DNA from 4 places in the Streptomyces sp. NBC_01224 genome. Region 1 is predicted to be linked to each of the others. Evidence: riboswitches for the same ligand, from Rfam matches in the RefSeq annotation. Region 1 holds a riboswitch; each other region holds the start of a gene.
The links. A riboswitch is a leader RNA that binds a small molecule or an ion and turns the genes downstream of it on or off. The one in region 1 is predicted to bind cyclic di-AMP.
Positions count from the first base shown of each region.

Region 2: linked by a shared signal. The riboswitch ahead of OG609_RS04575 (M23 family metallopeptidase) and the one ahead of OG609_RS02370 (transglycosylase SLT domain-containing protein) in region 1 are both predicted to bind cyclic di-AMP.
Region 3: linked by a shared signal. The riboswitch ahead of OG609_RS09950 (M23 family metallopeptidase) and the one ahead of OG609_RS02370 (transglycosylase SLT domain-containing protein) in region 1 are both predicted to bind cyclic di-AMP.
Region 4: linked by a shared signal. The riboswitch ahead of OG609_RS19315 (M23 family metallopeptidase) and the one ahead of OG609_RS02370 (transglycosylase SLT domain-containing protein) in region 1 are both predicted to bind cyclic di-AMP.

Region 1 is NZ_CP108529.1:548,302-555,453, reverse strand. Features, by position in the region: gene OG609_RS02380 (DUF305 domain-containing protein) at 1-113, shown strand, start outside; gene OG609_RS02375 (ABC-F family ATP-binding cassette domain-containing protein) at 217-1,878, opposite strand; cyclic di-AMP (ydaO/yuaA leader) riboswitch at 2,589-2,774, shown strand; gene OG609_RS02370 (transglycosylase SLT domain-containing protein) at 2,779-3,522, shown strand; gene OG609_RS02365 (DUF2461 family protein) at 3,658-4,308, opposite strand; gene OG609_RS02360 (hypothetical protein) at 4,605-4,937, shown strand; gene OG609_RS02355 (hypothetical protein) at 4,999-5,316, opposite strand; gene OG609_RS02350 (APC family permease) at 5,666-7,063, shown strand; partial or broken gene OG609_RS02345 (TolB-like translocation protein) at 7,120-7,152, opposite strand, start outside.
Region 2 is NZ_CP108529.1:1,028,756-1,035,907, forward strand. Features, by position in the region: gene OG609_RS04550 (STM4014 family protein) at 1-952, shown strand, start outside; gene OG609_RS04555 (STM4013/SEN3800 family hydrolase) at 990-1,805, shown strand; gene OG609_RS04560 (STM4012 family radical SAM protein) at 1,802-3,166, shown strand; gene OG609_RS04565 (STM4011 family radical SAM protein) at 3,175-4,053, shown strand; gene OG609_RS04570 (SGNH/GDSL hydrolase family protein) at 4,102-4,947, opposite strand; gene OG609_RS04575 (M23 family metallopeptidase) at 5,137-6,126, opposite strand; cyclic di-AMP (ydaO/yuaA leader) riboswitch at 6,130-6,288, opposite strand; gene OG609_RS04580 (alpha-galactosidase) at 6,585-7,152, opposite strand, start outside.
Region 3 is NZ_CP108529.1:2,359,173-2,366,324, forward strand. Features, by position in the region: gene OG609_RS09935 (bifunctional acetate--CoA ligase family protein/GNAT family N-acetyltransferase) at 1-412, opposite strand, end outside; gene OG609_RS09940 (HPr family phosphocarrier protein) at 585-866, shown strand; gene OG609_RS09945 (GntR family transcriptional regulator) at 1,013-1,726, opposite strand; gene OG609_RS09950 (M23 family metallopeptidase) at 1,955-2,755, opposite strand; cyclic di-AMP (ydaO/yuaA leader) riboswitch at 2,769-2,935, opposite strand; gene OG609_RS09955 (M16 family metallopeptidase) at 3,288-4,670, opposite strand; gene OG609_RS09960 (M16 family metallopeptidase) at 4,697-6,085, opposite strand; gene OG609_RS09965 (DNA gyrase/topoisomerase IV subunit A) at 6,356-7,152, shown strand, end outside.
Region 4 is NZ_CP108529.1:4,364,392-4,371,543, reverse strand. Features, by position in the region: gene OG609_RS19320 (PP2C family protein-serine/threonine phosphatase) at 260-1,348, shown strand; cyclic di-AMP (ydaO/yuaA leader) riboswitch at 1,684-1,836, shown strand; gene OG609_RS19315 (M23 family metallopeptidase) at 1,848-3,029, shown strand; gene OG609_RS19310 (aldo/keto reductase) at 3,170-4,114, shown strand; gene OG609_RS19305 (PrsW family glutamic-type intramembrane protease) at 4,179-5,894, opposite strand; gene trmB (tRNA (guanosine(46)-N7)-methyltransferase TrmB) at 5,982-6,902, opposite strand; gene lhgO (L-2-hydroxyglutarate oxidase) at 6,895-7,152, opposite strand, start outside.

The DNA of each region.
Region 1 (7,152 bases):
AGGACGAGCAGAAGAACGGCAGCAACGCCGACGCGAAGAAGCTCGCCGGCGCCGTAATCACGGCCCAGACCGCCGAGATCGAGAAGATGAACAAGATCACCGCCAGGCTCTGACCCTCGACAGGGGGTGCGGGCCTTCGTCATGCTGAAGGCCCGCACCCCCTCCCGTACGTCCGAGGGGCCGGACGAGCCCGGCCTCTCGGAGATACGCGGCCGCTCAGTCCGCTTCCGGTGTTGCGAGCAGGTCGCCCACCTCCTCCGCGGTGGTGTCCCGGAGCTCCTCCGCGAGGAGCAGCCAGCGGGTGATGCCGACCGATTCGAGGAACGGCAGGTCGTGGCCGGCGATCAGCAGCGCACCCTCGTAGGACTCAAGTGCGCTGGTCAGCTGTCGCACGCTGGCGATGTCGAGATTGTTGGTCGGCTCGTCCAGCATCAGCAGCTGCGGGGCCGGTGCGGCGAGCATCGTCGCCGCGAGCGCGGCACGGAAGCGTTCCCCGCCCGAGAGGGTGCCCGCCGGTTGTTCCGCGCGTTTCCCCTGGAACAAGAAGCGCGCGAGCTGGGAGCGGATGTGGTTGTCGGCGACCCCGGGAGCCATGCGGGTGACGTTCGCCGCGACGCTCAGCTCCTCGTCCAGCACATCCAGCCGCTGTGGAAGGAACCGCAGCGGTACGAAAGTCCTGGCCTCGCCGGACAGCGGAGCCAGCTCGCCGGTGAGGGTGCGCAGCAGTGTCGTCTTGCCGGCGCCGTTGCGCCCGACGAGCGCGATCCGTTCGGGCCCGTGTACATGGAGGTTGCCCTCGTACAGCCGACCGAACCGGGGACGCAGTTCGTGCAGGCTCAGCACGGTGCGTCCGGTGGGAACGGCGGTGTGGGGAAGGCTGACTCGGATCTCGGCGTCGTTACGGATCGCGTCCGCGGCCTCTTCGCGGCGCTCGCGCGCCTCACTCAGCCGGTCCTCCTGGAGGCCGCGAAGCTTGCCCGCCGACTCCTGTGCGGACCGCTTCCGCGCGCCGGCGAGGATCTTCGGGAGCCGCCGCTCGGCCTCGATCTTCCTGCCGTGCCGCTGGCGGCGCGCCAGCTTCACATGGGTCTCCTCCAGCTCGCGCTTCTGCCGGCGTACGTCGGCCTCGGCGGCCCGCAACATCCGCCCGGCGGCTTCCTGTTCGGTGGCCAGGGCTTCTTCGTAGGCGGACCAGCCGCCTCCGTACCAGTTCACGGATCCGGAGCGCAGTTCGGCGATGCGGTCCACGCGCTCCAGCAGTTCGAGATCGTGGCTCACCACGACGAGGACACCGGAGCGCCAGGAGTCGACGGCCTCGTAGAGCCTGCGGCGAGCGAACACATCGAGGTTGTTGGTCGGTTCGTCCAGCAGGAGAACGTCGGGATGCTCCAGCAGCAGTGCGGCCAGGCGCAGCAGGACGGTCTCCCCGCCGGACATCTGGCCTACGGTGCGGTCCAGTTCGACATCGCCGAGTCCGAGTGACCCCAGTGTCGCGAGGGCTCGTTCCTCGACGTCCCAGTCGTCGCCGATCGTCTCGAAGTGTTTCTCGTCCACATCCCCGGCTTCGATGGCGCGCAGCGCATTGCGCCGTCCGGCGATGCCCAGGGCCTCGTCCACACGCAGGCTCGTGTCGAGGGTGATGTTCTGAGGGAGGTGGGCGAGGCTGCCGCCGACGGTCACCGAGCCCTGGGACGGGCGCAGTTGGCCGGCCAGAAGTCGCAGCAGTGTCGACTTGCCCGCGCCGTTGGTCCCGACGAGACCGGTGCGGCCGCGGCCGATGCTGAGGGAGAGCCCGTCGAAGACGGTCGTGCCGTCCGGCCACTGGAAGGACAGGGCGGAGCAGGTGAGAGAGGCGCTGGGGGCGGTGGGTGTCGCCATGGTGATCCTCGCAGTCGCAAGCGCGGTGAACGGGGGCTTCGTATGCGAGCACCACGCAGCGACCGAACCGGGAGGGAGGTGCGGCGGTCCGAAAGATCGAGGGACGGCTCATGCACCGAGGTCGCATCCACGCGGGGTCACGGGCAGGACTGAACACTGCCACTGCGTGACGGGCGTACGGCCGGAGCCGTACGGCGCGATGATCGCGAACCTCAGATGCGCAACGTCCACCTCTATCGGAGACAACAGAGCCGTTGAAAACGATAACGACCCGGAGGACGAATGGCAAAGCCTCGATGTCGTGCGGGGGAGTGCGACGAGCGGCCCGCGGGCCGCTTCGCCAGGAGACCGGAGGCCATGGAGTCCCGGCGGATGCGATCGGCCCGAGAGACATCCGGATCGCATGTAAATGTTCCAGTATGGGCGATTTGCTTAGAAGTGATCCCTTGGTTAATAAAGAGGAATTTGGGGAGAATTGCGACCCTTGAATGCTGACCAAATTGCCCCTTTTGTGGATCCCGTGGTGTGAGTCACGTTAAGAGTTCAAGACGCCGTGGCGCGCTGTCCGGTTCCCTTCTGTGCAAGGAAATTTGGCTTCGCGGTGTGAGGTGGATTACTGCCAATTCCGCGGTTTGATCTTGCAAATGAATTGTGATCCAAAAATAGGGGCTTGTTCCCTTCGGTGTTTCTCGCCTACGGTCACCGTCAATCCGGACGGAACGCCGAATCCTGCCGCCGTCCGGCAATCCGACCACTCATGGACGGCAGGAGCGGGGGACCCAGGTAAGCCGCCGATCCGGTATCCGGAACGGCTCGGGGCGAAGCCGCATTCGCGTGCGACCGGACATCTCCAGTCCGAACCCGACAGCTCACCTCGTAGGCGACGGAGAGGAATTCGCTATGTCTGCAACGGGTATCCACCGTCGTCGCAAGTCCACTTCGCTGACCCGTGGTCTCATCGCCGCGACCACGGGCGGAGCCGCTCTCGTGCTTCCGCTGGTCGGTGCCGGCTTCGCCTCGGCAGCGCCGGTGCAGTCCGCCACCGCCGAAAAGGCTGCGGCGTCGACCGTCGCCACCGTCAAGGAAAAGACCGCGCAGAAGGATGCGCCCACCATCTATTCCGTGATCGCGGGCGATACCCTTTCCAAGATCGCGCGGGAGCATTCACTCAGTGGTGGCTGGCAGAAGCTGTACGAGGACAATCGAGAGATCGTCGGCGACAACCCCGCAGGGATTCGCCCGGGCATGAAGCTGACAATCGGTGCCCAGGCCGAGTCCAAGACTTCCGCCACTGCCGCACCGGCCGCGAAGGCTGCGACGTACACGAACGACCTGGACGGCTGGATCAAGCAGTCGCTGGCCGTCATGGCCAAGCACAGCATCCCCGGCAGCTACGACGGAATCCACCGCAACGTCATGCGCGAGTCGTCCGGCAACCCCCTGGCCATCAACAACTGGGACTCGAACGCCGCCAAGGGCACGCCGTCCAAGGGCCTCCTCCAGATCATCGACCCCACGTTCCGTGCCTACCACGTGCCCGGTACGTCGATGGACAGCTACGACCCGATCGCCAACATCACCGCAGCGTGCAACTACGCCGCCGACAAGTACGGCTCCATCGACAACGTGTTCGGGGCCTACTGACGCACAGCAGCGCCGATGGCGGTTCAGTACCGAAGGGTGGCGAGGGGCCGAACAGGCCCCTCGGGAGGGACCACACCCGCCGGTCACGGACCGCCTTTCGGTCGCTCACCGCGGGGACGGCATGCGGAGGCGACGCTAGACGGCGTGCCGGCGGGAACCGGGAACCGTCACATGGCCGGCGAGCCAGGAGAGCAGGGGCTCCAACTCCTCCGCCGCTCGGAGCACGGCGTCGAGCAACGCCGGCGTGTGCTGCGCGCAGTCCCCGCCGAGCGGACGGGCAGCGGAGACCGAGCGGTACCGGAGCAGGTCGGCGCGGGGATGGCCGGCGTCATGGCCACGTGGCATGCGCTTCATGGTGTCGCCGGTGATCTCGTACCCCCGGGCCCCCAGCGCCTCGATGGCGCGCACCAGATCGGGGCCGCTGTCCTGCGCGGCAACGGCCGTACGGAACAACGGGACCTGCCCCGGGTCCGGGTAGGTCCAGCCGCCCTTGATCCGGAGCCCGTCGAGGTCGAAGCGGAGCCCGATCTCGACGTTGCGTGCGATCCGGATCACCGCCACTTGGTGCTGCCACCACCACGGATCCTTGCGGAACCCCCAGACGGAGAAGTCTTCGTAGGCCTGGTCCGCGTCGGCCACATCGTTCAGCAACGCGATCATGGGCTGCCGTACGAGACGCTCCCGTTCCTTGCGGCGCTGTTCGCGAGCTTCTTGCGAGGGCATGCCCTCCAACTGCAGGAGCAGCTCGAACGCTTGCTCTGTCCAGCCGCTGAATGCTCTTGTCACGCAAGAGATCCTAGTGATCCGGGGCTTGGGGTGGGCGCGCACCAGGCTCTGAGCCGAAGTCGTGCCCTGCTCGCCTGCTGGGGCTCATCCGCGGCCGTCGGGGCGGTTCAACCGCCAGATCGCGCCTGTGTCGGCGTCCGAGGGGAGGCGGGTGCCCTCTGTTCGCGTCTGGCCTCGACGAACCCCGGGCGCCGCGCTTCACCCTGCCGACCGACTTCGTCGGAACCGAGAACAACGCCCTCGCCCATGGCCAACTCATCCCCCTGGCCGGTCATGCGTCCCGCGTAGGCCTTCTCATGACCGCCACATACGCCCCGGCTTCCGGCCTGACCGGCACCGTCACGGTCGCCTACGCCGACGGAACCAGCAGCGCACTCCCGATCACCGTCCCCGACTGGGGCGCCACAACCGTCCCGAAGGGAACGGTGATCGCGGCCGACGGAGGCAAGGTCAACGGCAGCGGCCGGGCACAGAGCACACGCACCGCAAAGCTCTACACAATCGGAGTGGACGTCGACCCGTCCAGACAACTCGCGCCGATCACCTTGCCGTCCGGGCCTCAGTACATGGGCTCCAAGACACCGGCACTCCATGTCTTCGCCATCGCCACGGACCGCCACACCGCCTGAACCGGGCTGCCACCCGGTGATCCGGACCGCAACGTCCGGCGCGCGCCCGCCGACGCAGCCCTCACTCCTGGGCGCTCTCCGTCGGCTGCTCCGGCTTCTGTGGCGGAGGCCTCGGAACCGTGGCCGCCGCTCCCTGCCGGACGGACTCCACCACCGCCTCGTGAAGGCGCCGGCTGTCGTCCTCCGAGCAGCACGGCACCGGGCTGCCCGACATGGTGAACCAGTCGATCGCACCCGTGTACTGCACAGTGACCTGGGCCGTGTCATCGGCCCAGGTCGTGTGAACGGTCAGGTCTCCGGACAGGACGCCGACCTCCTCCGTGAGCACGCCACCGCGCCCGGAGAACACACCGCGAGTCGTCCATGACGCCCAAGCCATGACTCCAGGCTGGCATCAAGACCGTGGATGCGCGACCCGCGGCCATCCGCGCATCGTGGCGCTCCGGGACGCCCGCACCCTTCCGGAATCTGGAATGGGCGAAACTTTGCACCGGATCCTGCTGCGGTTCCCGCACCCGCCGATCCCCATACAATGACGCGCTCTTAACGCCAAATCGTCAGATCCGCTCGCCAAAACAACGAATTCCGAAGGTGAACACCTCTTGACCTGCGGAACTCGTCAGGATTGCATGTCGCGCTGGGAGCGACGAAACCAATCACCACGTCCTCGTCTGGAGGCGATACCGCTCCCGCGCTCAGACACCGCACCTGTTGATCGGAATCGCACGATGACCGAAACGCTCAGCGCTCCCCAGGCGCTCGCCCCAGCGACCGGCCCCACTCCACAGAAGCTCAAGCGTTCCATCGGCGTCGTGGGCGGGACGCTGCTCACGCTCTCCTGCGTGACGCCCGCTTCGACCCTCTTCGTGGTCGTTCCCGACCTGTTCTCCAGCCTGGGCACGTACACCGCCCTCACCATCGCCATCGGCTCGCTGCTCTGTATCGCGGTCGCCTTCTGTTACTCGGAGCTGGGCACCCTCATACCGAGCGCGGGAGGTGAGTACGCCATGGTGTCGACCATGGCGGGGCGGCTGGCCGGGTGGCTCGTCTTCGTGCTCTCCCTGCTGGTCGTGATGATCGTGCCTCCGGTCATCGCCATGGGGACGGCCGACTATCTCGCTCCCGTGGTGCACATTCCGGCTCCCGCCGCGGGCGCCGGAGTCATGGTCCTCGCCACCCTCGCCGGTCTCCTGGACCTGCGCGCCAACGCGTGGATCACCGGTATCTTCCTTGTCCTCGAAGTGATCGCGGCGGGCGTCGTCGCCGTTCTCGGCTTCGCGCACTCCGAGCGCGGGGTCTCCGCGCTGGTGCACGGGTCGGTCGCCTCGTCAGGCAGCACGACCTCCACGGTCACCGCGATGATGGTGGTCTCCGGGCTCGCGATCGCGCTCTTCATCACCCAGGGCTTCTCCACGGCCGTCTACCTCTCGGAGGAACTGGAGAACCCGCGGCGCAACGTGGCCCGCACCGTGCTCGCCACCCTCGCCATCTCCACCGCGGTCATCCTCGTCCCGGTCATCGCCATCACGCTGGGCGCCCCGGACCTCGCGGCCCTGACCTCGGGCGACCTCAACACCATGGTCGCCGCCTGGTCGAATTCGGCCGTCGGTACATTCGTCAGCCTCTGCGTGGCCCTCGCGATCATCAACGCGGGCATCGTCATGGTCATCCAGAACTCACGGGTCCTGTTCGCCTCCGCCCGTGACAAGGCGTGGCCCGAGCCGATCAACAACGCCCTGTCCCGACTCGGCCGGTTCGGCTCCCCGTGGGTGGCGACCCTGGTCGTCGGCGTCCCCGGCGCGGCGCTCTGCTTCGTCAACCTCGACACCCTGTACGGCGTCACCGGCGTCTCCGTCACCGGCATGTACCTGCTGGTCGCGGTCGCCGCACTGCTCTGCCGCCGCGGCACACACCGCGAGGCACCGGCCTGGCGCATGCCCCTGTGGCCCGCGATTCCCGTACTGCTCATCGCCGTGCTCGCGTACATCCTGACCCAGCAGGAGACCGAGTACCTGCTGTGGACCGGCGGGATCACAGCGGTCGCCACGCTCTACTGGGCGCTGTATCTGCGGCCCCGCCGGGAGACCCGCTGGCTGGTCAGCATTCCGGAGGACGCGCAGTCCTGACCGGACGACAGGGACTCGCGACCCGCATCCCGCACTCGCCCTGGCCCGCTGAGCTGTCACCCCGGACAGGCCGGGGCGACGGCGGAGGT
Region 2 (7,152 bases), 480 kb from region 1:
TGAGGATGCCGAGGTGGAGCGGCTGCTCCGGGCGGTCGGCGATCCGGCCAGGGTCGAGGGGACCGCCCTGTGGTACGCCCGGTTCACCTCGGCTGTACGGGCAGTGGCGCGGGCGGCAGCCGCTTCCGGTGCCGTTCTGCTCGATGACCCCGGCGATGTCGCGGTGCTGTTCGACAAGCGGCTCTGCCATGCCGTGCTGGACGGCGCCGCAGTGCCCGTACCCGCGTCACCGACCTCAGGAGCCGCAGCCCCCGTGGTGCGCGACTGGGCGGACGTACGCGAGCGGATGACGGCCCATGGCATGCCCCGGGCCTTTGTGAAGCCGGCGCACGGTTCGTCCGCCTCGGGGGTGCTGGCCGTGGAGACGGCCGGACCCGGCCGGGTCAGGGCGACCACATCGGTGGAGCGCGACACAGCCGGCCGGCTCTTCAACTCGTTGCGGGTGCGTCGCTGTACGACGGAGCGGGAAGTCGCGGCGATTATCGACACACTCGCTCCGGACGGGCTGCACATCGAGCGTTGGCTGCCCAAGGCCACTCAGCGCGGCCGCGCGACGGATCTGCGGGTCGTGGTGGTGGCCGGTCGCGCCACTCATGCCGTCGTGCGCACCAGCCACTCCCCCATGACCAATCTTCACCTCGGTGGCGAGCGCGGAAGTCTCGACGACGTCCGTGCGGCCGTCGAGGCCGCGGGCGGCAGCTGGGCCGAGGCCCTGGCCGTGTGCGAGCGGGCAGCGGCCTGTTTCCCGGACACGCTGTGTGTGGGCGTCGATCTACTGCCCGCGACCGGCTGGCGGCGCTTCGCCGTCGGCGAGGTCAACGCCTTCGGCGATCTGCTGCCACGGCTGACCGGCCTTCCCGGCAGCGGCGCCGAGGGCCTGGACACCTATGCGGCGCAGGTCGCCGCCGTACTGAGCAGAGCAAGGAATCACCGTGCAACCGCCACCTGCTGACACCGCGCCCGCCCTCGCGGACGCCCGGAACCCCGACATGAGCGAGATCGTGGGCAGCCACGACCTGCTGCTCATCACCCTGGACACACTGCGCTACGACGTGGCGGCGGAGCTCGCCGCCGCCGGACGCATCCCGCATCTGGCGCGCCATCTGCCGGACGGTGTCTGGGAGAAGCGGCATGCGCCCGGCAGCTTCACCTACGCCTCCCACCAGGCAATCTTCGCGGGATTCCTGCCGACTCCGGCCGGCCGGGGGCCGCACCCCCGGCTGTTCGCTGCGCGTTTCGCGGGCAGTGAGTCCACCGCTTCGGGCACCTTTGTCTTCGACACCCCCGATCTGCTGTCCGGCCTCGCCGGTGCGGGCTACCGCACGGTGTGCATCGGCGGCGTCGGCTTCTTCAACCGGCAGGGGCCGCTCGGCTCCGTACTGCCCGGCATGTTCCAGGAGAGCCACTGGGAACCGGAGTTCGGCGTCGCGTCGCCCACTTCCTTCGAGGCACAGGTGGCCCGTGCCGAGCAGGTCGTCGCCGAACTCCCCGCCGAGCAGCGGCTGTTCCTCTTCGTCAATGTGGCCGCCATGCACCAGCCCAACTGGTTCCACCAGCCGGGGGCCACGCGTGAGGCGGGCGATTCCCGCGCCACCCATGCCGCCGCCCTGGAGTACGTCGACGCCCACATCGGCCGGCTCTTCGCTGCCGCGAGCAGCCGCCGCCGCTGCTTCGCCATCGTCTGCTCCGACCACGGAACGGCGTACGGGGATGGCGGCTACACCGGTCACCGGCTCGGTCACGAGTCCGTCTGGACCGTTCCGTACGCGCACTTCTTCCTGGAACCGGGGGCCACCGCACCATGAGCCGCACCACGACCATCGCACAGACCACCCGCCCGTACCAGAGCTATGTCTACGCCTATCCGCACAAGACCGCCTATCGCCCTCTGGCCGACCGGCCGGCGTTGCGCGAGCTGTGGGCGGGAGAGCGCAAGGACGCGCTCTCGCTCTATCTCCACATACCGTTCTGCGAGGTCCGCTGCGGCTTCTGCAATCTCTTCACCCGGATCGGCGCTCCCGACGAGCTGACGACCCGGTATCTCGATGCTCTGGACCGGCAGGCCACCGCCGTCCGCGACGCGCTGGGAGACGCCGAGCCGGTGCGTTTCGCAGCGGCGGCGTTCGGCGGGGGCACTCCCACGTTCCTGACCGCGGCGGAGCTGGAGCGGCTCTGCGACATCGCGGAGAAGCGGATGGGCGCCGATCTGCGGTCCGTCCCGCTGTCGGTCGAGACGTCTCCGTCGACCGCGACGGCCGACCGGCTGGCCGTCCTCGCCGACCGCGGGACGACGAGGATCAGCATCGGCGTGCAGAGCTTCGTCGAAGCCGAGGCGCGTGCCGCTGTGCGACCGCAGCGCCGCGCGGATGTGGAGGCGGCGCTGGACCGGATACGAGATGCCCGCATCCCGATCCTGAACATCGACCTGATCTACGGCATCGACGGGCAGAGCGAGGACAGCTGGCGCACATCGCTGGACGCGGCGCTCGGCTGGCAACCGGAGGAGCTGTATCTCTATCCGCTGTATGTCCGCCCGCTGACCGGTCTCGGGCGGCTCGACGCCGACGGCGAGGCAGCCTCGGGCGCCGCCTGGGACGAGCAGCGGCTGCGGCTGTACCGCACGGGCCGCGACCATCTCCTCGCCCACGGCTACGAGCAGGTGTCCATGCGGATGTTCCGCCGCGCCGGCGCCCCGCGGACGGACGGCCCCGACGACTACGCCTGCCAGACCGACGGCATGATCGGCCTGGGGTGCGGCGCCCGTTCGTACACCTCGAAGCTGCACTACTCCTTCGACTACGCGGTGGAGATGCGTGAGGTGCGGGCGATCATCGACGGCTACACCACGACCGAGGACTTCTCGCGCGCCGAGGTCGGACGCTACGTCGACGGCGACGAGGCGCGCCGCCGCCACCTCCTGCAGTCCGTCCTCCAGGCCGAGGGGCTGCAACCGGCCGAATACCGGAAGCGGTTCGGCACCTCCCCTGCCGACGACTTCCCCGCCGAACTGGCCCGGTTCGAGGCGCGCGGCTGGCTCGACGCGACGGCCGGGGCGTCCGGCCCGCTACGGCTCTCCCCCGAGGGCCTGGCCCACTCCGACGCGCTGGGCCCCGAACTCTTCTCCCCCGGCGTACGGGCCGTGATGGCCTCGTACGAACTGAAGTGAGCGCGCCCATGGACCTGACCATTCTCTACCGCGGTCCGCTCGCGTCCTGCGACTACGACTGCCCGTACTGCCCGTTCGCCAAGCGGCGCGACAGCCGGGAGCAGCTGCGCGCCGACCGCGCCGCGCTGGAGCGGTTCGCGGCGTGGGCCGCGGCGCAGACCGGCGACCGGATCTCGGTCCTGTTCACCCCGTGGGGCGAGGGTCTGGTCCGCTCCTGGTACCGGCGTGCGCTGGTCGAGCTGGCGCAGCTGCCGCACATCGGCCGGGTCGCGATCCAGACCAATCTCAGCACCCGCACGGGGTGGCTGGCCGAGGCAGGTGACGCCGGACGCGAGAAGATCGCGCTCTGGTGCACGTACCACCCGGGGCAGACACCGTACGAGCGGTTCCTCACCAAGTGCCGGGAGCTGACCGCGCTCGGTATCCGCCACAGCGTCGGTGTCGTCGGTCTCGACGGCCATCTCGACGAGGCGCGGCGGCTGCGAACCGCCCTGCCGGACGAGGTCTATCTCTGGGTGAACGCCGCGGAGGGGCACACCTATACGGACGAGGAAGCGGATCGGTGGACGGGCCTCGACCCGCTCTTCCCGTACAGCCGGCATCCGCACCGGTCGGCCGGGCTGCCGTGCCGGACGGGCGAGTCGGTCATCTCGGTGGACGGCGGCGGCACGGTGCGACGCTGCCATTTCGTCCCGGCGGAGCTCGGCAACCTCTACGACGGGAGCTACCGGCGCTCTCTCGGCCCGCGGGCCTGTCCGCTGGCTGTCTGTGACTGTCACATCGGCTATGTGCACCTGGAGACGCTGCCGCTGTACGACGTCTTCGCGGGCGGTGTGCTGGAACGGATACCGGCGTCCCCGTTGTCGCCCCTCGCCGGACGGTCCTGAACCTCCAGCCCGTCCGGCGAGCGAGGGCATCACGGTGGCGGACGCCGCCTAGAGCGGCAGGAGGTCCGGCCGCTTCGCCTCGACATGGTCGCCGGAGGACTCGCCGCGCAGCCGCCGGCCGATCCACGGAACCAGGTACTCGCGCGCCCAGTGGATGTCGTCGCGCCGTACTTCGAGCGTGCCGCGCTGTGCCTGAGGGGGCCATTCCTGGTCGGGGTCGGCCGGCACATCGATGCCGAGGACCTGGGCGGCGCGCAGTGCGACCCTGGTGTGCCCCTCGGGTGACAGATGGAGCCGGTCGTCGTCCCAGGCGCGCCTGTCCTGGACGGACCGCAGCGACCACAGGTCGAGGACCGGGCAGTCGTAGCGGTCGGCGATGGACCGCACATGGGCGGTGTAGGTGGCGATCTTGCCGCGCAGATGGCGCAGCACGGGAACGCCTCGGGTGTCGAAGCCGGTGGTGACCAGGACGGTGCCGACCGATTCGGTCAGCTCGGCCACCGCGCGCTCGAAGCGCTCGGCCACGTCGTCGGGGTCGGTGCCGGGCCTGATGATGTCGTTGCCGCCCGCGCAGAAGCTCACCAGGTCGGGTGCGAGCTCCTTGGCGCGCGGCACCTGCTCCTCGACGATCTGGTCGAGGAGGCGTCCGCGTACGGCGAGATTGGCGTACCTGAAATTCCCATGAGTGGAGCCTTCGGTACTCGTCCCCGCATCGGGGTCCGGGAGCTGGTCCGCGAGAAGTACCGCGAAACGGTCCGCCCAGCCGACGAAGGTTCCATCCGGGCCGGGGTCGCCGACTCCCTCGGTGAAGCTGTCGCCAATCGCTGCGTACGACCCGATGACGCCATGTCGGTTGATGACGCCACGTTGATTTTTTCTCGAATCGTCTGCCACAAACGCCTATCCTGCACCGATGAATGTGACCTACGCGACCGTAATAAGGGGTTGACGGGTGGTGAGATAGACCACCCGGTCAGGTTTTGGTAAAGGGGGAATAAGCAGAAGGGGCGGTGCGCCGCCGCGCACCGCCCCTTCTGTGTTGCCCAGTTCACGCTTTGTTGCTCAACTGCCCGGCCGTTCGGCTCAGACGTAGATGCCGTGCGAAGCCAGGTAGGCGATCGGGTCGATGTCCGAGCCGTACGCCGGGCCCGTGCGGACCTCGAAGTGCAGGTGCGGGCCGGTGGCGTTGCCGGTGGCACCGGAGAGGCCGATCTGCTGACCGGTGCCCACGGTCTGGCCCGCGGAGACAGAGATCGAGGACAGGTGGCCGTACTGCGAGTAGTGGCCGTCGGCGTGCTTGATGACGACCTGGTTGCCGTACGCGCCGCCCCAGCCGGCGGTGACGACGGTGCCGGAGGTGATGGCCTTCACGCTGGTGCCGGTGAAGACGGGGAAGTCGATGCCGGTGTGGCTGCCGCTGGACCAGTTGGAGCCGGAGGCGCGGTATCCGGTGGTGTGGTTGCCGGGGACCGGGTGGCTGTAGCCGGAGCTGTTGCTCCGGCCGGCCGGAGCGGAGGTCTTGGACTCCGTGACCGTCGAGACCTTGGCCGGGGCGGACTTGGCCGGGGCGGACTTGGCCGGGGCCGACTTGGCCGGGGCGGACTTCTCCACGACCGACGAGGGCACCGAGGGGGCCTTCGACGGGAGGGCCGCGCCCGAGCCGGCGCCGGTGGACGCGGCGTCACCCGACGCCTTGCCGCCGAGCGTCAGCTTCATGCCCGGGAAGATCAGGCTGGGGTCTTCACCGACGACCTTGCGGTTGTCCTGGTACAGCTTCTGCCAGCCGCCCTTGACCTTGTGCTCGGTGGCGATCTTCGACAGGTAGTCGCCGGAGACGACGGAGTACGTCGTGGTGGCGGCCTGCTTCTGCGCGACCGGCTTGGCCGGGGCGGCGTGCGTGGCGGCGGCGGAGGCCGACTGCGGCGCGGCGGTCGGGGCCGACTGCGGCGCGGCCTGGGCACCGGTGGCGCCGAGCAGCGGCAGTGCGATGACGGCACCACCGGCGCCTGCGGCGGCGATGCCACGGGCGATGGTGCTGGACTTCGTACGACGATGCTTACCCGATATGGGCATGACGTGCTTCCTCTCCGGCGCCTGCGAGGTGAGCTGTCGGGTTCGGGCTGGAGATGCCCGGCCGCGCCGAGCGCGACTTCACCCCGAGCCGGCCGGATTTCTCCGATCGGCGGCCTACCTGGTTCCCCCGCTCCTGCCACGCGATATGAGTGGGTGCGAATTCCGGGCGGCGGCAGGATTAGGCGGTCCGTCCGGATTGACGGTGACCGTAAGCGAGTCGGGCCGGCGATAACAAGCCACTGGTTCCGTACCGGAATCCGCGCTCGGAAATCGGCGCGGAATTCCGGTCACACTCCGTGGATTAGGGATCTTGTCTTTCCGCGTCGCGCACGGAATGCCCGACCGCCCGGCCAGCACACACCGTCACGGATATGATTCCGCTCACGAGGGGGCGATCATCTCCCGTACATGCGGGGCATATTGAGTTAAATGCACCCATTACGGACATGTCGCGCTCATCATTCGCGTCGGAGCCTCAGCACCCGCGCATCGAGATCCCCCCGAAGCCCGGTGTGCAGCCCCTGATGCAGCAGTACCGAACCGTGGTGCGCCGCCCCGGTGTCCAGGCAGGTGTACGTCACTGCGGGGTCGATCCCGCGCAACCGCAGGGCCGGGGGCCGCTCCCCGTACCTCTGTGCCTCCAGCCACATCAGGACCACGGTTTCGTCCCCGTGGACGTACTGGACCGCGCTGAGTCCGCCGCGCGGGGCGCGCAGCCGGTACAGCGCGCCGTGCTGCACCACCGGCCGGATCTCCTTGTAGAGATCCACCCAGTTCCGCGCCTCCGCCAGCTCCTCCTCACTCCAGTCGGTGAGGTCCCCACCGACCCCGAGCACACCGGCCATCGCGCTCACGAAACGGAACCGCAGTGAGCTGACCCTGTCGTTGAGCTGGACATTCGGACTGTCGGTGACCCAGGCGGCCATCACCCGGGCCGGATGGATCTGGCCGAAGCCCTCCTGGATGGTGAGGCGGTCGAGCGGGTCGGTGTTGTCGGAGGTCCACACCTGGTCCGTACGGGACAGA
Region 3 (7,152 bases), 1.8 Mb from region 1:
TGTGTTCGAGGAGCGCCGATGCCACGCCCCGGCCCTGATGCGCGTCCTGGACGAGGAAGGCGACCTCGGCCTCGTCGGCGGGCGCGGAAGCGGGCCTGCCCCGCTCGTCGATCCGGTCGTAGCGGACGGTCGCGATGAACTCGCCGCCGACCGTGACCGCGAGCCCCACCCGGTCGACGTAGTCGTGATGGGTGAAGCGGTGCACGTCCCTGTCGGACAGACGCGGGTACGGGGCGAAGAAGCGGTAGTACTTCGACTCGTCGGAGACCTGCTCGTAGAAGCTGACCAGCCGTTCGGCGTCGTCCGTGGTGATGGGCCTGATCCGGGCGGTTCCTCCGTCGCGGAGGACCACGTCCGCTTCCCAGTGGTCGGGGTACGCGTGATGCGGACTCTGCTCCGGCGAGGGCTGCATGCGCAAAGACTACGGCTCCGTCAGCGGTCGCGTAGGCCTTGGGGCCGGGGCAGTCTGAGGGGGCCGATCGGCGGTGGAGCACGGGTTGTGGGCGTGCCGCAGGTCGGCCGGAGCATCGCGCACCACATGAGAGACTGGTCTAGACAACCATTGATTCGTGAAGGGCAGAACCATGGCTGAGCGCCGCGTCAACGTCGGTTGGGCCGAGGGCCTGCACGCCCGCCCCGCTTCCATCTTCGTCCGTGCCGCTACGGCTTCCGGCGTCCCCGTGACGATCTCCAAGGCCGACGGCAACCCGGTGAACGCCGCCTCCATGCTCGCGGTGCTCGGTCTCGGCGCGCACGGCGGCGAGGAGATCGTGCTCGCGTCCGAGGCCGACGACTCCGAAGCCGCCCTGGACCGTCTGGCGAAGCTGGTCGCCGAAGGGCTCGACGAGCTTCCGGAGACCGTCTGAACCATTCTCCGCAAGAGAGCCGCGGCACCCTTATTGAGGGCCGCGGCTTTTTCACTTCCCTGACCCGGGACGGACGATCGGAGCAAATTCAGGCAACCCAAAGAAAGCCCTCGAAGAATTACTACTCTTTGTATACGGCGTAATTGTTAATTCCGAACACCCATGGTGTTTACGGAGTGTTGCGAAGCCCTCACCCGGTCGGCGCGCAGGGCATCGGGCCGACGGCCCGGCCGGTCGGCGCGGCGCAGCCGGTGCGCGGCCGCGGCCCGTTCGGCGTGCTGGGTGGCCAGCACCCTGGCCCGTTCCGCGTCACGCCTCGCCACCGCGTCCACAATGGCCCCGCGCTCGGCCCAGGATTCCACCGGGCGGGCCGGCTGCTCGACCGTGTACATCCAGGCGATCTTGTGGCGGAGCTGGGTGAGCAGCGCGATCAGGCCGGGACTGCCGGAGGCCTGCGCCAACGTCTCGTGGAACCAGCCGCCCAGTGAGCGCAGGTCCTCCCCCTCGCCCCGCCGGGCCCGCTCCTGACCGAGCCTGACCAGACCGCGCAATACCTTGAGATGCGCCTCGGTGCGGCGCTGCGCGGCGCGCGCGGCACCCAGCGGCTCCAGCAGCATCCGGACCTCCAGGAGGTCGACGGCCTCCTGCTCGGTCGGCTCGGCGACGCAGGCGCCCGCGTGCCGGCGGGTTACCACGAAGCCCTCGGACTCCAGGGTGCGCAGCGCCTCCCGTACCGGAACACGGGAGACTCCGTAACGGCGCGCCAGCAACTCCTCGGTGAGCCGGCTTCCGCGTTCGAAAAAACCGGAGACGATGTCGTCACGGATTGCCGTGCATACCGAATGTGCCGGAATGCGCATGTCCGAACCTCCGCCTTAATCCCCGTGAAACACGGCCGACCGACGCCTGTTCTGCGACTCTATTGCAATGCGGCCGCATTTCCGATGCCGGGTGGAAATTCATGAATATCTTTTGGTCACAGGACGGTTCGGGGAGCAGGTACTGCGGGCGGGCGCGGAGGCCAGGCACGGCGAAGGCCCCGGCGCGCTGCCGGGGCCTTCGAAGGGGTGCTGCGGGTGGAGCGTCGGTCAGACGTTGACGCCGTGGGCGCGCAGGTACGCGACGGGGTCCATGTCGGAGCCGTACGACGGCGTGGTCCTGGCCTCGAAGTGAAGGTGCGGACCGGTGGAGTTGCCGGTCGAGCCGGAGAGGCCGATCTGCTGGCCCGCGCCGACGCTCTGGCCGACGGAGACGCCGATCGAGGAGAGGTGGCCGTACTGCGTGTACGTGCCGTCCGTCATCCGGAGCACGATGTTGTTGCCGTACGCGCCTCCCCAGCCGGCCTCGACGACCGTACCGGCTCCGACGGCGACGACGGAGCTGCCGGACGCGGCGTGGAAGTCGATGCCCGAGTGGCTGCCGGAGGACCAGAGCGAGCCGCTGGACTTGTAGCCGGTGGTGACGTACGAACCGGCGACCGGGAGCTGGAAGTAACCCAGGCGGGTGCGCTCGGCGGACCGGGCGGCGCGGGCCTTCTCGGCGCGTGCCTCGGCCGCGCGCTTCGCGTCGGCCTTGGCCTTCGCCTCGGCCTTCTTCTTGGCCTCGGCCTTTCGCTGCGCCTCCGCCTCCGCCTTCGCCTTCGCCGCGACATCGGCCTGGCGCTTCTGCGCGTCGGCCTGGGCGTCGATCTGGTCGGCGAGGGTGCCCTCAATGGCGATGACCTGGTTCAGACCGGTCTCGCTGACGGAGGAGTCCGCGGCGAGGGCCGGAGAGGCCATGCCGCCTATGACGCCGGTGGTGGCCAGAGCGGCGACGCCGGCGATCTTCGCGCTGCTGCGCGTCAGTCGGCTCGGGGCACGATGCTTCCCGGTGGCACGGGTGAACGCCATGGAGTGGCTGATCCTTTCCTTCCTTCTCGCCTACCGGGTTAGCTGACGGGTTCGGAGCAGGAAGGTCTCCTACGGACGCCCCGGCCTCATCCGGGCTCAGGCATCCGATTCACCCCAGGGACTGCATGGGTCCCCGGCTCCCCAGGCTCGCGCCTGACGGGGACTCGGCGATGACTGCCCGGTATGTCACGGATGCGGCATACGAGTGACGGACAGCCCAGCCGACGCTAAGCGGGGTCATTTACATTCACCAAACGGACAGGCCGTTTTGTAGCGCATCCCACAGGGCAGACAGGCAACCTCCCCACCAAAACGGAGAAAAAGGAAGACCTCGGCGAGATTTCGCTCACACGGGTCTTCCTTCTGTCCCGATGTGCGGACATATGACAGGTCAGTGGACCGGCCGTTGCCTTCGGTGCTTCGGTCGAACGTGAAAGTCGACCGGTGGACTGTCACACGCAACGGGCCGGGCGGGCGGGGGTCGCCCGCCTCGGCCCGGCCGGTCGTCCGGTGTCCACGACGGGTATGCCCGTCAGCCGGCGACCACCGACACCTCTCCGATGCCCAGGGCCCGGACCGGCTCCTCGATCTGTGACGCGTCACCGACGAGGATCGTGACCAGCCGGTCACCCGGGAAGGCGTTGACCACCGCAGCGGTCGCCTCGACCGTGCCGGTCTCCGCGAGCCGGGCGTACAACTGTGCCTGGTAGTCGTCCGGGAGGTGCTGCTCGACCTGGTCGGCGAGGGTGCCCGCGACCGAGGCCGCCGTCTCGAACTTCAGCGGTGCGACACCCACGAGGTTCTGCACGGCCGTCTCACGCTCTTCATCGGTCAGCCCCTCGGCCGCCAGGGTCCGCAGGACCGTCCACAGGTCCTTCAGCGCCGGTCCCGTGGACTCCGTGTCCACCGATCCGCTGATGGCGAGCATCGCGGCACCGGTCGCCCCCGAGGCGGAATCCGGGGCCGACGACCGCAGCACCTGGGCGAAGGCCCGTACGCCGTAGGTGTAGCCCTTCTCCTCGCGCAGCACACGGTCCAGCCGGGAGGTGAGCGTGCCGCCCAGGCAGTACGTGCCCAGCACCTGGGCCGGCCACACGCTGTCGTGCCGGTCGGCGCCGATCCGGCCGATCAGCAGCTGCGTCTGCACCGCGCCCGGACGGTCGACGATCACCACTCGGCCGGTGTCGTCGGCGGTGATCGGCGGGGCGGGCCGAGGCTCCGCGGTGTCTCCCGCCCAGTCGCCGAGGGTGTCGGCGAGCAGGGCGTCCAGGTCGATGCCGGTGAGGTCACCGACGACCACGGCGGTCGCCGTGGACGGCCGGACGTGGGCGTCGAAGAAGGCACGCACAGCCGCCGAGTCGATCCGCTCCACCGTCTCCTCGCTGCCCTGGCGCGGGCGCGACATCCGCGCCGCGGCCGGGAAGAGCTCCTTGGAGAGCTGCTTGGCGGCACGCCGGGCCGGGTTGGCCTGCTCGTGCGGGATCTCGTCGAGCCGGTTGCGTACCAGCCGTTCGATCTCGCTGTCGGCGAAGGCGGGCGCCCGCAACGCCTCGGCGACCAGCGCGAGCGCCTTGGCCAGCCGGGAGGCCGGGACCTCCAGGGAGACCCTGACGCCGGGGTGATCTGCGTGCGCGTCGAGGGTGGCGCCGCAGCGCTCCAGCTCGGCGGCGAACTCCTCGGCGGTGTGCTTGTCGGTGCCCTCGGACAGCGCCCGCGACATGATCGTGGCCACGCCGTCGAGGCCCTCGGGCTCGGCGTCCAGCGGGGCGTCGAGGAAGATCTCGACCGCCACGACCTGCTGGCCGGGGCGGTGGCAGCGCAGCACCGTGAGGCCGTTGGGCAGGGCGCCGCGCTCCGGCGCGGGGAAGGCCCAGGGGCGGGCAAGGCCGGGGGCCGGCTGCGGGTGGTACTGCATCGAAACTCCAGTCGCGGCAGCGTCGGTCACTTGTCCGCTCCTTCGTGCGCGTCGGTGTCGTCGGCGCCGTCGGCGCCGGTCTCGGTGTCCGCTGCGTCTGCGGGCTCGGCCGATTCGACCGGCTCGTAGACCAGCACCGCCCGGTTGTCGGGGCGCAGCTGGGCCTTGGCGGCCGCCTGGACCTCTGCCGCGGTGACATCGAGTACCCGCTGTACGGCGGTCAGGGCGAGCTGCGGGTCGCCGAACAGCACGGCGAACCGGCAGAGTTCGTCGGCGCGGCCCGCGACCGTACCAAGCCGGTCCAACCACTCGCGCTCCAACTGGGCCTGCGCACGTTCCATTTCCTCGGGCGTGGGGCCCTCGGCGGCGAACCGGGCAAGCTCCTCGTCGACCGCGGCCTCGATCTGCGGCACCTCTACGCCGCCGGACGTCTTGACGTCCAGCCAGCCGAGCGAGGGCGCACCGGCCAGCCGCAGCAGCCCGAACCCGGCCGCCACGGCCGTGCGGTCACGGCGGACCAGGCGGTTGTGCAGCCGCGACGACTCGCCGCCGCCGAGCACGGTCAGCGCGAGGTCTGCCGCGTCACATTCACGGGTGCCGTCGTGCGGCAGCCGGTAGGCGGCCATCAGCGCCCGCGCCGGAACCTCCTCGTGCACCTCTTCGCGCAGCTGCTCGCCGATGGTCTCGGGGAGCGTGCCGTCGCGCGGCGGCTGCTTGCCGTCGTGGGACGGGATGGAGCCGAAGTACTTCTCGATCCAGGCGAGGGTCTGCTCGGGGTCGATGTCGCCGACGACCGAGAGCACCGCGTTGTTGGGCGCGTAGTACGTACGGAAGAAGGCGCGGGCGTCCTCGAGGGTCGCGGCGTCCAGGTCCGCCATCGAGCCGATCGGCGTGTGGTGGTACGGGTGACCATCGGGGTAGGCCAGTGCCGTCAGCTTCTCGAACGCCGTGCCGTAGGGAACGTTGTCGTAGCGCTGGCGGCGCTCGTTCTTGACGACGTCGCGCTGGTTCTCCATGGACTCCTCGTCGAGCGCGGCGAGCAGCGAGCCCATCCGGTCGGCCTCGAGCCAGAGAGCCAGCTCCAGCTGGTGCGTGGGCATGGTCTCGAAGTAATTGGTGCGCTCGAAGCTGGTGGTCCCGTTGAGCGAACCGCCGGCTCCCTGCACCAGCTCGAAGTGTCCGTTCCCCTTGACCTGGCCGGAGCCCTGGAACATCAGGTGCTCGAAGAGGTGAGCCAGACCGGTGCGTCCCTTGACCTCGTGGCGCGAGCCGACGTCGTACCAGAGGCAGACCGCGGCGACCGGGGTCAGATGGTCCTCGGAGAGCACCACGCGCAGGCCGTTGGCCAGACGGTGCTCGGTCGCTGTCAAGCCGCCGGAGCCGGCCTGGGCTGTGGCCGTGTGACCCTTGGGCATGTACGTCCCTTCGATCGCGATACTGGATTTCCTGCGAGACCTGCCACTGTAAGCAAGCGCACAGGCACCTGGCGAAGTTCCCATACCGCGGAAGTTCGCGTGAAAGAGGGGCGCATCCCCCGCGGGATGGGTTGTGAAACCACCTCGGCAGGGGTCGGGAACGGCTCTTGGGACGGGTCGAGGTCGGCGATGTCAGTGCGGCGGTCCACAATGGTCCGCGTCAGAACCTGAGGTTGCCCGAACAGAATCCGTGAAGGAGTCGCAGCAGCGATGGCCCGCCGCAGCACGAAGACCCCGCCGCCGGACGACTTCGAGGAGAAGATCCTCGACATCGACGTCGTCGACGAAATGCAGGGCTCCTTCCTTGAGTACGCGTACTCGGTGATCTACTCACGGGCCCTGCCGGACGCCCGTGACGGCATGAAGCCGGTGCACCGCCGCATCGTGTACCAGATGAACGAGATGGGCCTGCGCCCCGACCGCGGCTATGTGAAGTGCGCTCGTGTCGTCGGCGAGGTCATGGGTAAGTTGCACCCGCACGGCGATGCGTCGATCTACGACGCGCTGGTCCGTCTGGCGCAGCCGTTCTCCATGCGGCTCCCCCTGGTCGACGGCCACGGCAACTTCGGCTCGCTCGGAAACGACGACCCACCGGCCGCCATGCGGTACACCGAGTGCCGGATGGCCGACGCGACGTCACTGATGACGGAGTCGATCGACGAGGACACCGTCGCTTTCCAGTCGAATTACGACGGCCAGGAGCAGGAGCCGACCGTTCTCCCCGCCGCGTACCCCAACCTCCTGGTCAACGGGTCGTCCGGGATCGCGGTCGGCATGGCGACCAATATGCCGCCGCACAACCTGGGCGAGGTCATCGCCGCAGCCCGCCATCTGATCAAGCATCCGGGTGCAGACCTGGAGACCCTGATGCGGTTCGTCCCCGGTCCCGATCTGCCGACGGGTGGCCGGATCGTGGGCCTGGGCGGCATCAAGGATGCGTACGCCGGCGGGCGCGGCACGTTCAAGATCCGTGCGACCGTCGCCGTGGAAGATGTGACGGCGCGCCG
Region 4 (7,152 bases), 3.8 Mb from region 1:
TCGCGTTCCGGGGCGTGGCGCGACCGGCCTGCGGGCCCATGAAGGAGCAGGTCCGGGCGGTGTGTGAGCTGTACCACGTACGTACCCCCATTGGTCGATGCGGAGTCGCCGCACGGCTCCGCTCCGGCGAGCCTGGGGGTGGGGCGCGGTACCGTCCGCAGCCGCGCGCGTACCGGGCAGGAGACCACAGGTGTGGAAGCGGCTGAAGCGGCGCGGCAGACATGCCGAGGGTGGCACCCGTTCCCGGCGGTTCGTCCGCATGCTGCCCGCCCTGATGATCCTCGGTGGGCTGGTGTTCGATCTCCTCACCCCGCCGGTCTTCACCGCCATTCCGCTGTTCGTGGCGGCGCCGCTGATCGCCGCGCCGTTCTTCTCGCTGCGCAGCACCATCGGTACCGGCATTGCCTCGATGGTGGCCGTCACCTTGCTGCGGTGGTACAGCAACCCGTTGCCGTTGGTCGTGCCGTTGATCGAGCTGCTCACTCTGGCCACCGTCTCGGTCCTCGCGGTGGTGATCAACACGGTCGTACGGCGCGGCAATGAGCAACTGGCCTCCGCGCGGGTCATCGCGGAGACCGCCATGCGGGCGGTGCTGCCGAAGCCGTCCGACCGGATCGGCGGGCTGCATGTGGCGGCGCGGTACGAGGCGGCGCAGGCGGACGAGTTCGTCGGCGGCGACCTGTTCGCCGTGGCGGACACCCCGCAGGGGGTGCGCCTGGTGGTCGGGGACGTACGGGGGAAGGGGCTCGACGCCGTGGAGTCGGTGGCGGTGGTCATCGGGGCGTTCCGGGAGGCGGCCGAGCAGGAGCGCTCGCTGGAGGGCGTGGCGCAGCGGCTGGAGCGGGCGCTGGCGCGGGAGGGGGCGCGGGGCGGGCTGGACGCGGTCGAGGGCTTCATCACTGCCGTACTGGCCGAGATCCCGTCCGGAGTGTCCCGGGTGCGGATCGTCAACCGCGGTCATCCCGAGCCGATCCTGCTGCACCCGGACGGGGCGGTGGAGGTGCTGGGGTCCACGGTGCCCGCGCTACCGCTCGGGATGGACCTGGGGGTGTGGCCCGACCGGGCGGACGAGTGGGATCTGCCGACGGGGACGACCCTGCTCCTCTACACCGACGGCCTCTCCGAGGCACGGAACGCCGATGGGGTCTTCTACGACCCGGCGGCCCGGTTGCGCGGGCGGATCTTTCCGGGGCCCGAGGAGCTGCTGTCCGCGCTGACCGATGACGTGCGGCTGCACACGGGCGGTGAGACGACCGACGACATGGCGCTGCTCGCGGTCGTACGTCCCGCGGAGGGGCAGCCGGACCGGCGCAGGACCGTGAAGATCGTGGGCCTGGAAACGGCGTGACGGGTAGGGCGGGTGCTTCGCGTGAATCGGGTGCCTCGTGCGGGCCGGGTGGCTCGTGCGGGTCGGGTGTTTGGCGCGGCCCGGGGCGCGGCCTTGTGCGCGCGATGCCACCGTACGTAACCGAAAGGCGTCGCTCCGCATAACATTTGACGCAACGTCAGGAACCGGGTAATGACTGAGGGGCGATCAACTCGTCCGATTCCACCCGGTTGTGTCCCGTAAAGTCCAGGCCAAAGACCTGAACGATCAGTGGGAACAGCTTGGAATCAGGCCCGTGTGTCTATTAACGTTCGATAACGCAGCGCGGTCGTCCCAGCCGTCGTCAGTGGCGGCACCGTGCGCGAGCGCCGAATTCCGCAAGGGAACCGGGGAACCACCTACATGGGGTGAATCGGACACCTGTGTCTCGTGAGAGGCAGAGGGGCCCGTAGGAGACCTTCCTGCTCCGAACCCGTCAGCTAACCCGGTAGGCGAGAAGGAAGGAAAGGAGTGCGCCCCCGTGGCGTCCAACAAGCCTGCCCCCGAGGCCCCCTCTCGGTTCAACCCCGAGTTCAGTTCCGACTTCGGCGCCGACTTCGGATCCGATTTCGGCTCCGACTACGGAACCGCTGGGACGGGAACGGCGTTCGGCGCCGAGACGGGCGGCGACTTCGCCGGTGAGTTCGGCAGCGAATTCCGCGCCGACGGCAACAGTGAGCCCGACAGAAGCTGGGACGAGTGGAATCCCACCGAGGAGTCCGTCCGCCCCGTACGCGGCAAGCACCGCGTCGCCAAGCAGCGCAACGGACTTGCCCGTAGCTCCACGGTGCTCGGGGTCGGTGTCATCGCGGCAGTCGGCGCGGGCGGCATGGCCACCGCGCAGAGCAAGCCGCCGGTCTCCATCTCCCTTCCCGACTCCATCTCGGACAACCTCCCCGACGCCAAGTCCCTTCCCGGCGTGGGCTCCCTGTTCTCCGGTGAGTCCGAGGCCGACAAGGCCGAAGCCGCCGCCGCTGCCGCCCCGCTCACCACCGCCGGCCTCACCGCCGCCGAGGCCGAGCAGGGCACGACGGACGCGGGCGAGGCACTCCGGGCCCGCATCCTCCAGCAGGCCGAGCAGCAGCAGGACGCCGCCGACGCCGAGGCCAAGGCGGCGCAGGAGAAGGCGGCCGCGGAGAAGGCCGCCGCCGAGGCCAAGAAGCAGCAGGACGCGGCCGAGGCCAAGGCCGCCGCCGAGAAGAAGAAGGCGGAGGCGGAAGCCAAGGCGAAGGCCGAGGCCCTGCGGCTCGCCAAGCTCGCCGCCAGCTACGCCATCCCGACCTCCTCGTACACGATCACCTCGACCTTCGGCCAGGCCGGCTCGATGTGGTCCTCCGGCTACCACACCGGCCTCGACTTCGCGGCGCCGACCGGCACCCCGATCAAGGCCGTACACGGCGGCACCATCAAGTCGGCAGGCTGGTCCGGTTCGTACGGCTACCGCACGGTGCTGGAGCTCGACGACGGTACGGAGCTGTGGTTCTGCCACCAGTCCTCGATCGGCGTCAGTGTCGGCCAGAAGGTCACCACCGGTGAGACCATCGGCCGGGTCGGCGCGACCGGCAATGTCACGGGCGCGCACCTCCACCTGGAGGTCCACACCCCCGACGGTACGGGCATCGACCCGATGGCCTGGCTGCGCGACAAGGGCCTCAATCCCTGATCCGCCGGCCGCCTCCCGGCCTTCGTGATCCGAGCCGGTTCACAGGCCGTTGAACCCCGGCAGTCCTGACGCTCACCCCCCGACGTCAGGGCTGCCGGTCTGCCGGAATAGCGGACTCGCCGGAATCCGTTGATCTGGATATGACTTCTCTTCGTAAGCTGGGCCCTTCCGACCTTCAGGTCTTCCCGCTCGCCCTGGGCGGCAACGTCTTCGGCTGGACCGCCGACGAGGCGCAGTCGTTCACCGTGCTGGACGCCTACGCCGCGGCGGGCGGCAACTTCATCGACACCGCCGACGCCTACTCCGCCTGGATCCCGGGCAACGAGGGCGGCGAGTCGGAGACCGTCATCGGCAAGTGGCTCGCGGCACGCTCCAACCGTTCCGACATCGTGGTTGCCACCAAGGTCGGCGCCCACCCCTCGTACAAGGGTCTGTCCGCCGCGAACATCAAGGCCGCGGCCGAGGAGTCGCTGCGCCGGCTCGGCACCGACCACATCGATCTGTACTACACGCACTTCGACGACGAGACCGTCCCGGTCGAGGAGATCATCACCGCCCTCGATCAGCTGGTGAAGGAGGGCAAGGTCCGGGAGATCGGCGCCTCCAACATCAGCCCCGAGCGGCTCCAGGCGTCCCTGGACTTCTCGGAGCGCGAGGGGCTGGCGCGTTACGTCGCCCTGCAGCCGCACTACAACCTGGTCTCCCGCGACACGTACGAGGGTGAGCTCCAGGACACGGCTGCCCGGGCCGGGCTCGCCGCCGTCCCGTACTTCGCCCTGGCCTCCGGCTTCCTCACCGGCAAGTACCGTCCGGGTGCTTCGGTGGAGAGCGCGCGGGCCGAGAAGGCCGGTCAGTACCTGGAGTCGGAGCGGGGGCAGAAGGTCCTGGCGGCACTCGACAAGGTCGCCCAGGAGCGCGACGCGGAGATCGCGACCGTCGCGCTTGCGTGGCTCGCGTCCCGGCCGACCGTCGCCGCGCCGATCGCCTCGGCCCGTACGGTCGAGCAGCTGCCCGCGCTGGTGGCCGTCGCCGACCTCTCGCTGACCGAGCGGGAACTGGCGGACCTCACCGAAGCATCCGCCTGACGAGGGCGGCGCAGCCGTCCACGGATCTCGGACGACTGCTCGCGAACGCCCCTGGAGCGCTGTGCTACTGCGGTGGCGGCGGTCGGTGCGGGGTCAGATAGGGGTTGTGGCCGTAGCCGCCGTACTGCGTGTGCTGCGGGAACGGGTATGCGTAAGGGGCCGTCGGCAGGCGGTGGGGGTGCAGGCGGCCCGTCGCCTGCGCCGCGTACGTCAGGGCGGGAGCGGCCACGTCCCTGCGCTGCCAGAGGTGGTGCAGCAGCTCCAGCTCGCGCTCGGCGAAGTCCGGGCCCGCCGCGCCGCGGCGGGCCTGCCGACGCAGCGATGCCAGTGATGTCGCGAACGATTCGTACTCGGCCACGGCGCGGGCGGCAGCCCTGCCATGAGCCTTGGCCTGTGCTTTGGCGTGTGCTTTGACCTGGGCCGATGGTCCGCGCCTGGGCGACGCATGCTGCCCCGGCGGCGCGAATCCCGGTCCGTGTCCCGGCCCGTACGGGGGCGCGTATGCCGGTCCGTACGGTGGGGCGGACCCCGGTCCGTACGGTGGGGCGGACCCCGGTCCGTACGGTGGGGCGGACCCCGGTCCGTACGGTGGGGCGGACCCCGGTCCGTACGGTGGAGCGGACCCCGGTCCGTACGGTGGGGCGGACCCCGGTCCGTACGGACTTGCCCAGTTCTCCCGGGCTGCGAGGGTGTGCCGGTGGCGTGCCACGTCGCGTGCCATACCGCGGGCCCGCATCGAGGAGAGGGCGAGTGGTTCGGCGGGGGTCAGCCAGCCGGCCGCCGCATAGGCGGGCAGCTCGGCCGAGAGCGTACGCAGCTCCCGCCGGCGCGACCAGATCGCCAGCCAGGTCACCAGGCCGAAGACCGGGACCATGAACACCCCGTACACGGCATAGAAGCCGTACGGGCCCAATGACGCCGACCCGTTCCACAGGGCGTGCATGCCCATGGCGAGGACGAGACCCAGCAGCGGCAGCGCGATGCGGCGGATCCGGTGGTGCCGCGCACTGACCGCGGCGAGCCCGAAACCTATTCCGGTCAGCACCGTGAAGAGCGGATGCGCGAACGGCGACATCACCGCCCGTACGAAGAACGTCGCGGCGGTCATCGAGACGACGCCCGAGGTGCCTATCTGCTGGTCCTCACCGAAGGCGGTGCCCAGGTAGAGGATGTTCTCGGTGAAGGCGAAGCCGCTCGCGGTGAAGCCGGCGATGACGACACCGTCGACGATTCCGTTGAACTCCCGCCTTCGGAACAGGAAGATCAGCAGGACGGCCGCGGCCTTGGCGCTCTCCTCGACGACCGGTGCTATGACCGTGGCGCCGAGGGTGTCGGCGTCCGACGGGTCGGCGGTGGCCGTGGCTATCCAGCGGGTCGCGAACGAATTCGCGATGATCGCGACCAGGGCGGCCGCGAACGCACCCCAGGCGAAGGAGAACAGCAGATTCCGCCACGGCGCCGGTTCGACCCGGTCCAACCAGCGGAACGCCGCCATCAGGAGTGGGACGGGCAGCACGGCGAGACCCAGACCTACCAGAAACCCCTCGGTGCCCGTCTGATCGCGGACCAGGGCCAGGATCGCCAGACCGCACAGCGCGAGCACCGTGAACACGGCCGCGATGCGGAATGTCCTGCTGCGCCACACCATGCCGACGCGGCGCGGCCGGTAACGCCAGTGCCTGCGCTCCGGCACGGCAGCCAAAATCTCGCCGACCCGCTGCTCCTCGAGAAGCGGGACGGCCGGCTGCGACTGCCGTTGCTGGACAGACTCGTCGGACACCACCCGATGACCCTAACGAGCAGCACTGACAGCCGGCCATGGGGCGACGGGTCCGTCAGGTCTCGTCACCGGCTCCGCGCGCAGGTCTCAGCGGCGGGCGAAGAGCAGGTCGTGCACGACATGGCCCTTGTCGAGGCCCTGCCCCTCGAACCGGGTCAGCGGCCGGAACGCCGGCCGCGGCGCATAGCCGCCGTCCGCCAGGGTGTTCTCGAAGAGGGGGTGCGCGGTCAGCACCTCCAGCATCTGCTCGGCGTACGGCTCCCAGTCGGTCGCACAGTGGATCACGGCCCCCGGCTTCAGCCGCTGCGCCACCAGATCGAGGAACTCCGGCTGGATCAGCCGCCGCTTGTGATGGCGCTTCTTGGGCCATGGGTCGGGGAAGTACACGCGCAGTCCGTCCAACGAGTCCGGCTTCAGCATCTCGCGCAGCAGGATGATCGCGTCGCCGTTGGCGACCCGGATGTTGGACAGGCCGTTCCGGTCCGCGAGACCGAGCAGATTGCCCTGGCCCGGGGTGTGCACATCGACGGCGAGAATGCCCGTACCCGGGTCGTCGGCCGCCATCTGCGCTGTGGCCTCACCCATTCCGAAACCGATCTCCAGTACGACCGGGAGCCCGTCGAACAGCTCGGGCAGGTCGAGGACGCACTGCCCGTCGATGTCCAGGCCCCACTTCGGCCAGAGCCGCAGCAGGGCGTCCTCCTGGCCGGGCGTGACGCGGCTGCGGCGCGGCTGGAAGCTGCGGATCCGGCGCTCGTGGTGCGATCCGGCCGGATCGATCGCGGGTCCGCCGGGGAAGCGCGGCTCCTGGCGCAGCCTGCGCTGCCGCTCGAAGGAGGCGGCGCGCAGATCGTCCGGAATCCCGGCAGCGGCGGAGGCGGGGGCGTGGACCGAGGAGACGGTGCCCGTCCCGGCTGCGGAGCCGCTCGCCCCGGCTGCGGCCTCGCCGGGCGTCGGAGCGGAAGGATTCGAGGAGGGATCTGCGGAGGGGTTCAAGGACTCAGACACAATGCCCCGATTCTACGGCGGGCGGCTTCCACCCCGTCCCCCGTGCCCGGAGCAGCGCCCTGCGTGCCACCTCCCGCCCGATGGGCAGGGAGGCCGTCGCGGCGGGCGACGGAGCGTTCAGCACGTGCACGGTGTGCGGGGCCTCACGGATCAGGAAGTCGTCCACCAGTGTGCCGTCCCGCAGCACGGCCTGGGCCCTGACCCCGGCCGGGGCCGGACGCAGATCGGACTCCGTGACCTCGGGCAGCAG